DNA from 4 places in the Serratia bockelmannii genome. Region 1 is predicted to be linked to each of the others. Evidence: predicted binding sites of a transcription regulator. Region 1 holds the regulator's gene; each other region holds the start of a gene.
The links. Region 1 encodes PurR, which represses purine synthesis genes. Its sites were predicted from a motif close to CANGCAAACGTTTGCNTG; they were not measured.
Positions count from the first base shown of each region.

Region 2: a site for PurR is predicted at 1,013-1,030, ahead of ACSJLU_RS24370 (nucleobase:cation symporter-2 family protein). Genes of this name have one in related genera too.
Region 3: a site for PurR is predicted at 917-934, ahead of cvpA (colicin V production protein). Genes of this name have one in related genera too.
Region 4: a site for PurR is predicted at 1,229-1,246, ahead of purE (5-(carboxyamino)imidazole ribonucleotide mutase). Genes of this name have one in related genera too.

Region 1 covers NZ_CP196512.1:2,266,943-2,269,143, reverse strand. Annotated here, with positions in the region: gene cydH (cytochrome bd-I oxidase subunit CydH) at 1-64, opposite strand, end outside; gene purR (HTH-type transcriptional repressor PurR) at 389-1,414, shown strand; gene punR (DNA-binding transcriptional activator PunR) at 1,411-2,201, opposite strand, start outside.
Region 2 covers NZ_CP196512.1:5,137,272-5,139,472, forward strand. Annotated here, with positions in the region: gene gltS (sodium/glutamate symporter) at 1-843, opposite strand, end outside; gene ACSJLU_RS24370 (nucleobase:cation symporter-2 family protein) at 1,084-2,201, shown strand, end outside.
Region 3 covers NZ_CP196512.1:3,629,357-3,631,557, forward strand. Annotated here, with positions in the region: gene purF (amidophosphoribosyltransferase) at 1-337, opposite strand, end outside; gene cvpA (colicin V production protein) at 359-859, opposite strand; gene dedD (cell division protein DedD) at 1,094-1,831, opposite strand; gene folC (bifunctional tetrahydrofolate synthase/dihydrofolate synthase) at 1,832-2,201, opposite strand, start outside.
Region 4 covers NZ_CP196512.1:1,150,723-1,152,923, reverse strand. Annotated here, with positions in the region: gene ppiB (peptidylprolyl isomerase B) at 1-442, shown strand, start outside; gene ACSJLU_RS05430 (UDP-2,3-diacylglucosamine diphosphatase) at 453-1,175, shown strand; gene purE (5-(carboxyamino)imidazole ribonucleotide mutase) at 1,325-1,849, shown strand; gene purK (5-(carboxyamino)imidazole ribonucleotide synthase) at 1,846-2,201, shown strand, end outside.

The DNA.
Region 1 (2,201 bases):
AAGCGATAATGACCGCCAGCGCGCAGACGGTAGTGAACAGCGACATCTTCAATTCGGTATCCATGACAACTCCTTTAAAATGGGCTTTCCTAAGGATAAAAGGCGCACAATTAGTACGTCAAATCATTTTCCCACAGTTCGCCGATAAAATCTTGTTATCATTTCCCGGTTTATAATCTCGATTACCTCTTCCACTTTTGTTCAATATGCGACAAAATTCGCAGTTCACAACTGCGTACCGGCATTCATGCCCCTCCTGATTAAGCGCTGAAGACTTCAACACACTAAAAACTCAGTTTTCGCTTCTCTGGAGAAGGATCTACGTAGGCAAACGATTAACATCACACTTACATGCTGTAAACATGTGAGTTCAGGAGTCATTCCTTACATGGCAACGATTAAAGATGTGGCCAAACGCGCGGGCGTTTCCACCACCACCGTTTCGCACGTCATCAATAAGACTCGTTTCGTCGCCGAAGAGACCAAAGCGGCCGTGTGGGCCGCCATTAAAGAGCTGCACTACTCGCCGAGCGCCGTGGCGCGCAGCCTGAAAGTCAATCACACCAAGTCGATCGGCCTGCTGGCCACCTCGAGCGAAGCCCCCTACTTTGCCGAAGTGATCGAGGCGGTGGAAAACAGCTGCTACAGCAAAGGCTACACCCTGATCCTGTGCAACTCGCACAATAATCTCGACAAGCAGCGCGCCTACCTGGCGATGCTGGCGCAAAAGCGCGTCGACGGCCTGCTGGTCATGTGCTCCGAGTATCCGGATCAGCTGCTGGGCATGCTGGAAGACTACCGTAACATCCCGATGGTGGTGATGGACTGGGGCGCCGCGCGCGGCGACTTCACCGATACCATCATCGATAACGCGTTCGAAGGCGGCTATCTGGCCGGCCGTTACCTGATCGAGCGCGGCCACCGCGATATCGGCGCCATTCCCGGCCAACTGTCACGCAACACCGGCGGTGGCCGTCACCAGGGCTTTATGAAGGCGCTGCAGGAAGCGAATATCGACATTCGCGAAGAGTGGATCGTCCAGGGTGACTTCGAGCCGGAGTCCGGCTATAAGGCGATGCACCAAATCCTGTCGCAAAAACAGCGGCCGACCGCGGTATTCTGCGGCGGCGATATCATGGCGATGGGGGCCATCTGCGCCGCCGACGAGCTGGGCCTGCGCGTGCCGCAGGATATTTCCGTGATCGGCTACGACAATGTGCGCAACGCCCGCTACTTCACCCCGGCGCTGACCACCATTCACCAGCCGAAAGAGCGCCTGGGCGAAATGGCCTTCACCATGCTGCTAGATCGCATCATCAGCAAGCGCGAAGAGTCGCAGGTGATCGAAGTGCATCCGAAGCTGATCGAACGCCGCTCGGTCGCCGACGGCCCGTTCATCGACTACCGCCGCTAATCCCCCGCGCCGGAAGCCTGCGCAGCTTCCGGCTCCACCTCACTCAGCCACTCCTGATTCAACGTCTCTCCATCACCCAGATACGCCAGCAGCCAGCTCATCGCCGGTGACGGTTTATCCTGCTGCCAGGTCAGGCAGCACGGGCTGGCGGGAAACGGCTGCTGCAGCTGCAACGCCTTCAACTCACCGCGCTGCACCCGCGGCAGCGCCAGATGCGCCGGCATCATACCGACGCACAGCCCGGCGCACAGACAGTCGAACGCCGAGGTCCAGTCCGGCACCACCAGCCGCCGCTGGTTATCCAGCGTCCAAGTGACACGCTTGGGCAGATTGCGCGAAGTGTCCTCCAGACAAAGCGCAGGGTACGGCCTAAGCCGATCGTCATTCAACGCCCCTGCCAATTGTGCCAGCGGGTGCTGCGGGCTGACCACGCACAGCCAGTTCATATCCCCCATGTCGCGAAAGGCGAAGCCGCCGCCGACCGGCACCGCGCGGGTGGCGCCAATCGCCATATCCGCCCTGCCGTCCACCAACGCATCCCACACGCCGTTAAACACCTCGGGTTGCAACATCAGTTCAACGTCGGGGAAATGGCGGTAGAAATCCAGCACCAGTTGGCGGCTGCGCTGCGGTTTGACGATGATGTCCACGGCGATATTCAGCTGACCGCGCCACCCGTTAGCCACCTGCTGACAATGGCGGCGTGTGTCGAGCATTTTTTTGATAACAGCTCGCGCATCCTTGATAAATAACGCGCCGGCCGGCGTCAGCTCCACATCACGGTGAC
Region 2 (2,201 bases), 2.3 Mb from region 1:
GACATTACCCAGCACCGATACCGCCCGTTCGAACACGGTATAGAAACCGGTGAAGGCCAGCGTGTTGCTGAGGATCACCCCGACGAACAGCACGCAAACGAAGTTAGGCAGCTCAAACACCGTACCGTTCAGCAAGCCGGCAATCAGCTGCCCCAGGCTCAGACAGATGGCGATCATGGCGATGGTTTCGATCATCACCAGCGAGGTGATCAGGCGGCCGCTTTCCGGCTTCTCGAAACCGCTCGGCTGCACGCTGTCTTCCGGCGTGCCTTCCGGCGTAGAGGAGTGTTTGACCAGATAGCGCGCCACCGGGCCGCCGATCAGGCCGCCCAGCACCAGGCCGAAGGTGGCACAGGCCATGGCGACTTCCGTCGCGTTTTCAAAGCCGTAGCGCTCGATGAACAGCTTGCTCCAGGCCGCCCCGGTGCCGTGGCCGCCCGACAGGGTGATCGACCCGGCGATCAGGCCCATCAACGGATCCAACCCCAGCATTTTCGCCATGCCGATGCCGATGGCGTTCTGCACCAACAGCAGCCCCAGCACCACGAACAGGAATACCATCAGCGCCTTGCCGCCGGCGCGCAACCGCGCCAGGTTGGCATTCAGCCCGATAGTGGCGAAAAAGGCCAGCATCAGCGGATCCTTCAGCGACATGTCAAAGCTGATTTCCCAGTTGGCGAACTTTTTCAGGGCTAACAACAGAAGGGCCACCAGCAAACCGCCGGCGACGGGGGCAGGAATGGTATATTTTCGCAGCAGAGGAATGCTTCTGACGCACTTGCCCCCGAGGAGCAAAACCAGCGTCGCGGCGACTAACGTGCCATAAGTATCAAGATGAAACATCCAGGTACTCCATGTAAGGGAAAAGATCCAAATAAAAATAATAAGTTATAGAAAACCACTGAGTTTTTAAACTTGATGAGTCCAGGATTAGAAGTAAAAAACGCTAAGATGACAAGAAAAAATGAATGAAAATGCGACATAAACAGGAAAGTTGACAATATAATATTTAGGCGCAACCGTTTGCTTTTGCGGGGCGGCGCATTAAAATGCCTGCTTTGCCGTATCTGGAAACGCCACACCATGAGCATGTCATCCTCCGAGCTTGATGCCACACGCCAAGCCGCCTCAGAATCCCGCGCCAGCGAACTGATTTATCGCCTCGAAGACCGCCCGCCGCTGCCGCAAACGCTGTTTGCCGCCGGCCAGCATCTGTTGGCGATGTTCGTTGCGGTGATCACTCCGGCGCTGCTGATCTGCCAGGCGCTGGGCCTGCCGGCGCAGGATACCCAGCACATCATCAGCATGTCGCTGTTCGCCTCCGGCCTGGCTTCCATTCTGCAAATCAAAACCTGGGGGCCGGTGGGTTCCGGGCTACTGTCGATTCAGGGCACCAGCTTCAACTTCGTTTCGCCGCTGATCATGGGCGGTCTGGCGCTGAAAAACGGCGGCGCCGACGTGCCGACCATGATGGCCGCGCTGTTCGGCACCCTGATGGTCGCTTCTTGCACCGAAATTTTGCTGTCGCGCGTGCTGCATCTGGCGCGCCGCATCATCACCCCGCTGGTTTCCGGCATCGTGGTGATGATCATTGGCCTGTCGCTGATTCAGGTCGGTTTGACCTCGATCGGCGGCGGTTATGCCGCGATGAACGATCACAGCTTCGGCTCACCGAAAAACCTGCTGCTGGCCGGCGCGGTGCTGGCGGTCATCATCCTGCTGAACCGCCAGCGCAACCCTTACCTGCGCGTCGCTTCATTGGTGATCGCCATGGCGGTCGGCTATCTGTTGGCCTGGGCGATGGACATGCTGCCCGCCGACGCTCCGGCGGCACCCACGGCGGCGATCACTATTCCCACGCCGCTCTATTACGGCCTGGGCTTCGACTGGAACTTGCTGCTGCCGCTGATGCTGATCTTTATGGTCACCTCGCTGGAAACCATCGGCGACATCACCGCCACCTCTGATGTCTCCGAACAGCCGGTCAGCGGGCCGCTGTACATGAAGCGTCTAAAAGGGGGCGTACTGGCCAACGGCCTGAACTCGATGCTGTCGGCGGTGTTCAATACCTTCCCCAACTCCTGCTTCGGCCAGAACAACGGCGTGATCCAGCTGACCGGCGTCGCCAGCCGCTATGTCGGCTTTGTGGTGGCGCTGATGCTGATCGCGCTGGGGCTGTTCCCGGCGGTAGCCGGCTTCGT
Region 3 (2,201 bases), 1.4 Mb from region 1:
GGCGCAGCTCATGGGCGTTGGTCAGGTTGCCGTTGTGGGCCAGCGTAATGCCGAACGGCGAGTTGACGTAGAAAGGCTGGGCCTCAGAGGCGCTCGAGCTGCCGGCCGTCGGGTAACGCACATGGCCAATGCCCATGTTGCCCTGCAAGCGTTGCATATGGCGCGCCTCAAACACATCCTTCACCAGGCCGTTGGCTTTACGCAAACGGAACCCGTTGTGGGCGTCAATGGTGACGATGCCTGCGGCATCCTGGCCACGGTGCTGAAGCACCGTCAGCGCATCATAAATCGACTGGTTTACCGGCATGAAACCGGCGATACCGACAATACCGCACATGTTGTCTTTTCCTCATCAGCGCTACCGCCCCGGCAATTGGGTCGGCAAGAAACTCGACGTGCTCTGCAGGTAGTCAAAGAACCACCTGATGACGTAACTGAACTGGGGGATCAGCTGCGACTGTTTCCAGTCGGCACTTTGTGAAAAGCCGGTAAAGGTATCCAGGAAGAACAGGATCGCCGCGACAATCAACACGCCGCGCAGTGCGCCGAAGCAGATGCCCAGCACCCGGTCGGTGCCCGACAACCCGGTTTTCTCTACCAGTGAGCTAATCACATAGTTAACAATAGCCCCTACGATCAGGGTCGCGATGAACAAAATCGCGATCGCGATGCCGTTTCGCACCAGTTCATCTTCAAAACGAGTGAAATAGACCGCAAGGTAAGAGTAGAAATGGCTGGCAACAAAAAACGCACATCCCCATGTCACAAGTGACAATGCTTCGCGAACAAACCCTCGGATCAGGCTCACCAGAGCCGAAAATCCAATCACCGCTATAATGACGTAATCAATCCAGACCATGAACTATTCCAATGATGAATCGCCCCTGCATCCAATTCGCGGCGAATTCTAACAGAAAAAGAAAACGTTTGCGTAGGGGATTTCCTACCACGTTACAAATAAAAAGCGGCGATTAAAAAATTCCCAATCGCCGCGCCTACATAGGTGATTTCGCCTGTAAAAGGCGCGGTTTCTCTCGCTTTCTCTCCACCACTCCTGAATTCAGGGGCGCATCCTGCTGCGCCCCCGCGGGGTTTAACGGCCGTACGGCTTCACCTGCCCGCTCAGCCCGCTGATCGAGTTCAGCGACGGCAGCGCCGCCTGCAGCTTCTGCTTGGAAGCGTCCGGGCCAACGTAGATGCGGGTGATCTGCCCTTGCACCGGCGTTGACGGCACGGTAAAGGCGCGATAGCCCGAGAGACGCAGCGAAGCGACAATCTCGTTCGCCTTGGCGGCGTTCTTCAGCGCCCCGAGCTGCACGACATAGGCTTGCCCGGCCGGCGCTTTTTCTTCCGCCGGTTTTGGCTGCGGCGCCGGTTCTGGTTTCGGCGTCGGTTCCGGCTTCGGCACCGGTTTCACCTCCACCGGCTTCGGCTGCGGTACCGGTTTTGGTTTCACTTCCACCGGTTTGGTTTCCACCGGCTTCGGCTTAGGCTGCTGCACCGGCTGAGGACGCGTCTCGACCGGCGGCGGCGCCACCTGCGTCGGTTGCTGAGCGCTCTGCCGCACCGCCTGTTGCGCCGCCGCTTCGTTGGCCGCCTGCTGCTCGACCAGCGCGCCCGCCCCTTCCGGCGGCTGCGCCGGCAACGGCTGCGTCACCGGCGGCAGCACGTCGTTCTCTTCGACGTCGCCCGCCTTCGGCACCAATGGAATGGCCGCGAACTCATCCTCGTAATGCTTCTTTTTGCCGTCCAGCAACCCTGGCAGGATGATTACCCCCAGCGCCACCAGAATCACGGTTCCAACCAGTCGGTTCTGAAATTTACTCGCCACTCACACTCCCCGCATCTCGTCTAACGCCGCCATCACCTGCGCCACGGTGTGGAACGATCCACAGACGATCACAATATCCTGTTTATCAGCATCCTGCATAGCCTGCCGCCAGGCAGTTTCGACATCATTAAAGCGGCGCGGTTCCGTCAGATGCTGCGCCAGCTGTTCGACGCTGGCACCGCGCGGTCCGTCGAGCGGTGCGCAGTACCATTCATCCACCTGCTCGCTGAGGCAGGCCAGCGTGCCGGCGATGTCCTTGTCGGACAGCATGCCCACCACCGCGCGTACCTTGCCGCCGTCGCGCGGCAGCTTGGCCAGACGCCCGGCCAGATAGCCGGCGGCGTGCGGGTTGTGTGCCACGTCGAGGATC
Region 4 (2,201 bases), 1.1 Mb from region 1:
CAAAGCGCCGGTTACCGTTGAAAACTTCCTGAACTACTGCCGCGCCGGTTTCTACGACAACACCATCTTCCACCGTGTGATCAACGGCTTCATGATCCAGGGCGGCGGTTTCGAGCCGGGCATGAACCAGAAAGCGACCAACGCGACTATCAAGAACGAAGCCAACAACGGTCTGAAAAACACCATCGGCACCCTGGCAATGGCACGTACCAACGATCCGCACTCCGCCACCGCACAGTTCTTCATCAACGTGGCTGACAACGACTTCCTGAACTTCCGCGGCGAAAACGCGCAAGGTTGGGGCTACTGCGTGTTTGCAGAAGTGGTTGAAGGCATGGACGTGGTCAACAAGATCAAAGGCGTGAAAACCGGCCGCAGCGGCATGCACCAGGACGTACCGGTAGAAGACGTCGTGATCAACAGCGTGACCGTCAGCGAGTAATCGCGGCTGCATGAGTACGCTGTTCATCGCAGATCTGCACTTGTGCGCACAGGAACCGGCAATCACTGCCGGTTTTCTGCGTTTTTTACGGCGCGAAGCGGTGCACGCCGACGCGCTGTACATCCTCGGCGACCTGTTTGAAGCCTGGATCGGCGACGACGATCCCGAGCCGCTGCATGCGGAGATCGCCGCGGCGCTGAAAGCGCTGCAACAGGCCGGTGTGCCCTGCTATTTCATCCACGGCAACCGCGATTTTCTGCTCGGCAAACGCTTCGCCCGCGCCAGCGGCATGCAGCTGCTGCCGGAAGAAAAAGTGCTGGAGCTGTACGGCCGCAGGATCCTGATCCTGCACGGCGACACCCTGTGCACTGACGATCAAGCCTATCAGCAATTCCGTCGTAAAGTGCACAACCCGCTGATTCAAAAACTGTTCCTCGCGATGCCGCTGCGCTGGCGACTGAAGATCGCCGCCAAGATGCGCGCCCGCAGCCAGCAATCCAACCAGTACAAGTCGGACGCCATCATGGACGTCAACCCGCAGGCGGTCGAGCAAACCATGCTGCGCCACGACGTGCACTGGATGATCCACGGCCATACCCATCGCCCGGCGGTGCACCGGCTGGCATTGAGCAACGGCGAAGCCCATCGCGCGGTGCTGGGTGCCTGGCACGTCGAAGGATCGATGATCAAAGTCAGCGCCGACGCCGTCGAGCTGATCTCATTCCCATTCTGAATTCCGCACTGGCGCGCGAGTAAAAATTCGCGCTTTCGCCGGTGAAAACCGGCGACGCAACCGTTTTCCTCGCCGTGCGCTCATGGTATGCTCTACGCCCTCATTCGGCCCTCAGCCGACGCCAGAAAAATCACAGGAGCCTTACACCCATGGGAGCCAACGCCGCTTCAGCCGCCACTACCGGGGCTAAAATCGCAATTGTAATGGGATCGAAAAGTGACTGGGCCACCATGCAGTTCGCCGCCGAAGTCCTGACCCAGCTCGATGTCCCCTTCCATGTCGAAGTCGTTTCCGCTCACCGCACGCCGGACAAGCTGTTCAGCTTCGCCGAGCAGGCTGCCGCCAACGGCTTTGACGTGATCATCGCCGGCGCCGGCGGTGCGGCGCACCTGCCGGGCATGCTGGCGGCGAAAACCCTGGTGCCGGTGCTGGGTGTGCCGGTGCAAAGCGCCGCGCTGAGCGGCGTAGACAGCCTGTACTCCATCGTACAGATGCCGCGCGGCATTCCGGTGGGCACGCTGGCGATCGGCAAAGCCGGCGCCGCCAACGCCGGGCTGCTGGCGATGCAGATCCTGGCGCTGCACGACGCCGCGCTGGCGCAGCGTTTGGCGGACTGGCGTCAGGCGCAGACCGAAGACGTCTTGAACCACCCCGATCCGCGGGAGGACGCATGAAGCCGGTTTGCGTACTGGGCAACGGTCAACTGGGGCGCATGCTGCGCCAGGCCGGCGAACCGCTGGGCATCGCCGTCTACCCTGTCGGCATCGATGCCGAACCTGAAGCGGTGCCGTATCAGAACAGCGTCATTACCGCCGAGATCGAACGCTGGCCAGAAACCGCGCTGACGCGCGAGCTGGCGACCCACAGCGCCTTCGTCAACCGTGACATCTTCCCGCGTCTGGCGGATCGCCTGACGCAAAAACAGCTGCTCGACCAGCTCGGCCTGGCGACCGCGCCGTGGCAGCTGCTGGCGAGCGCCGCCGAATGGCCGCAGGTGTTCGCTGCGCTGGGCGAGCTGGCGATCGT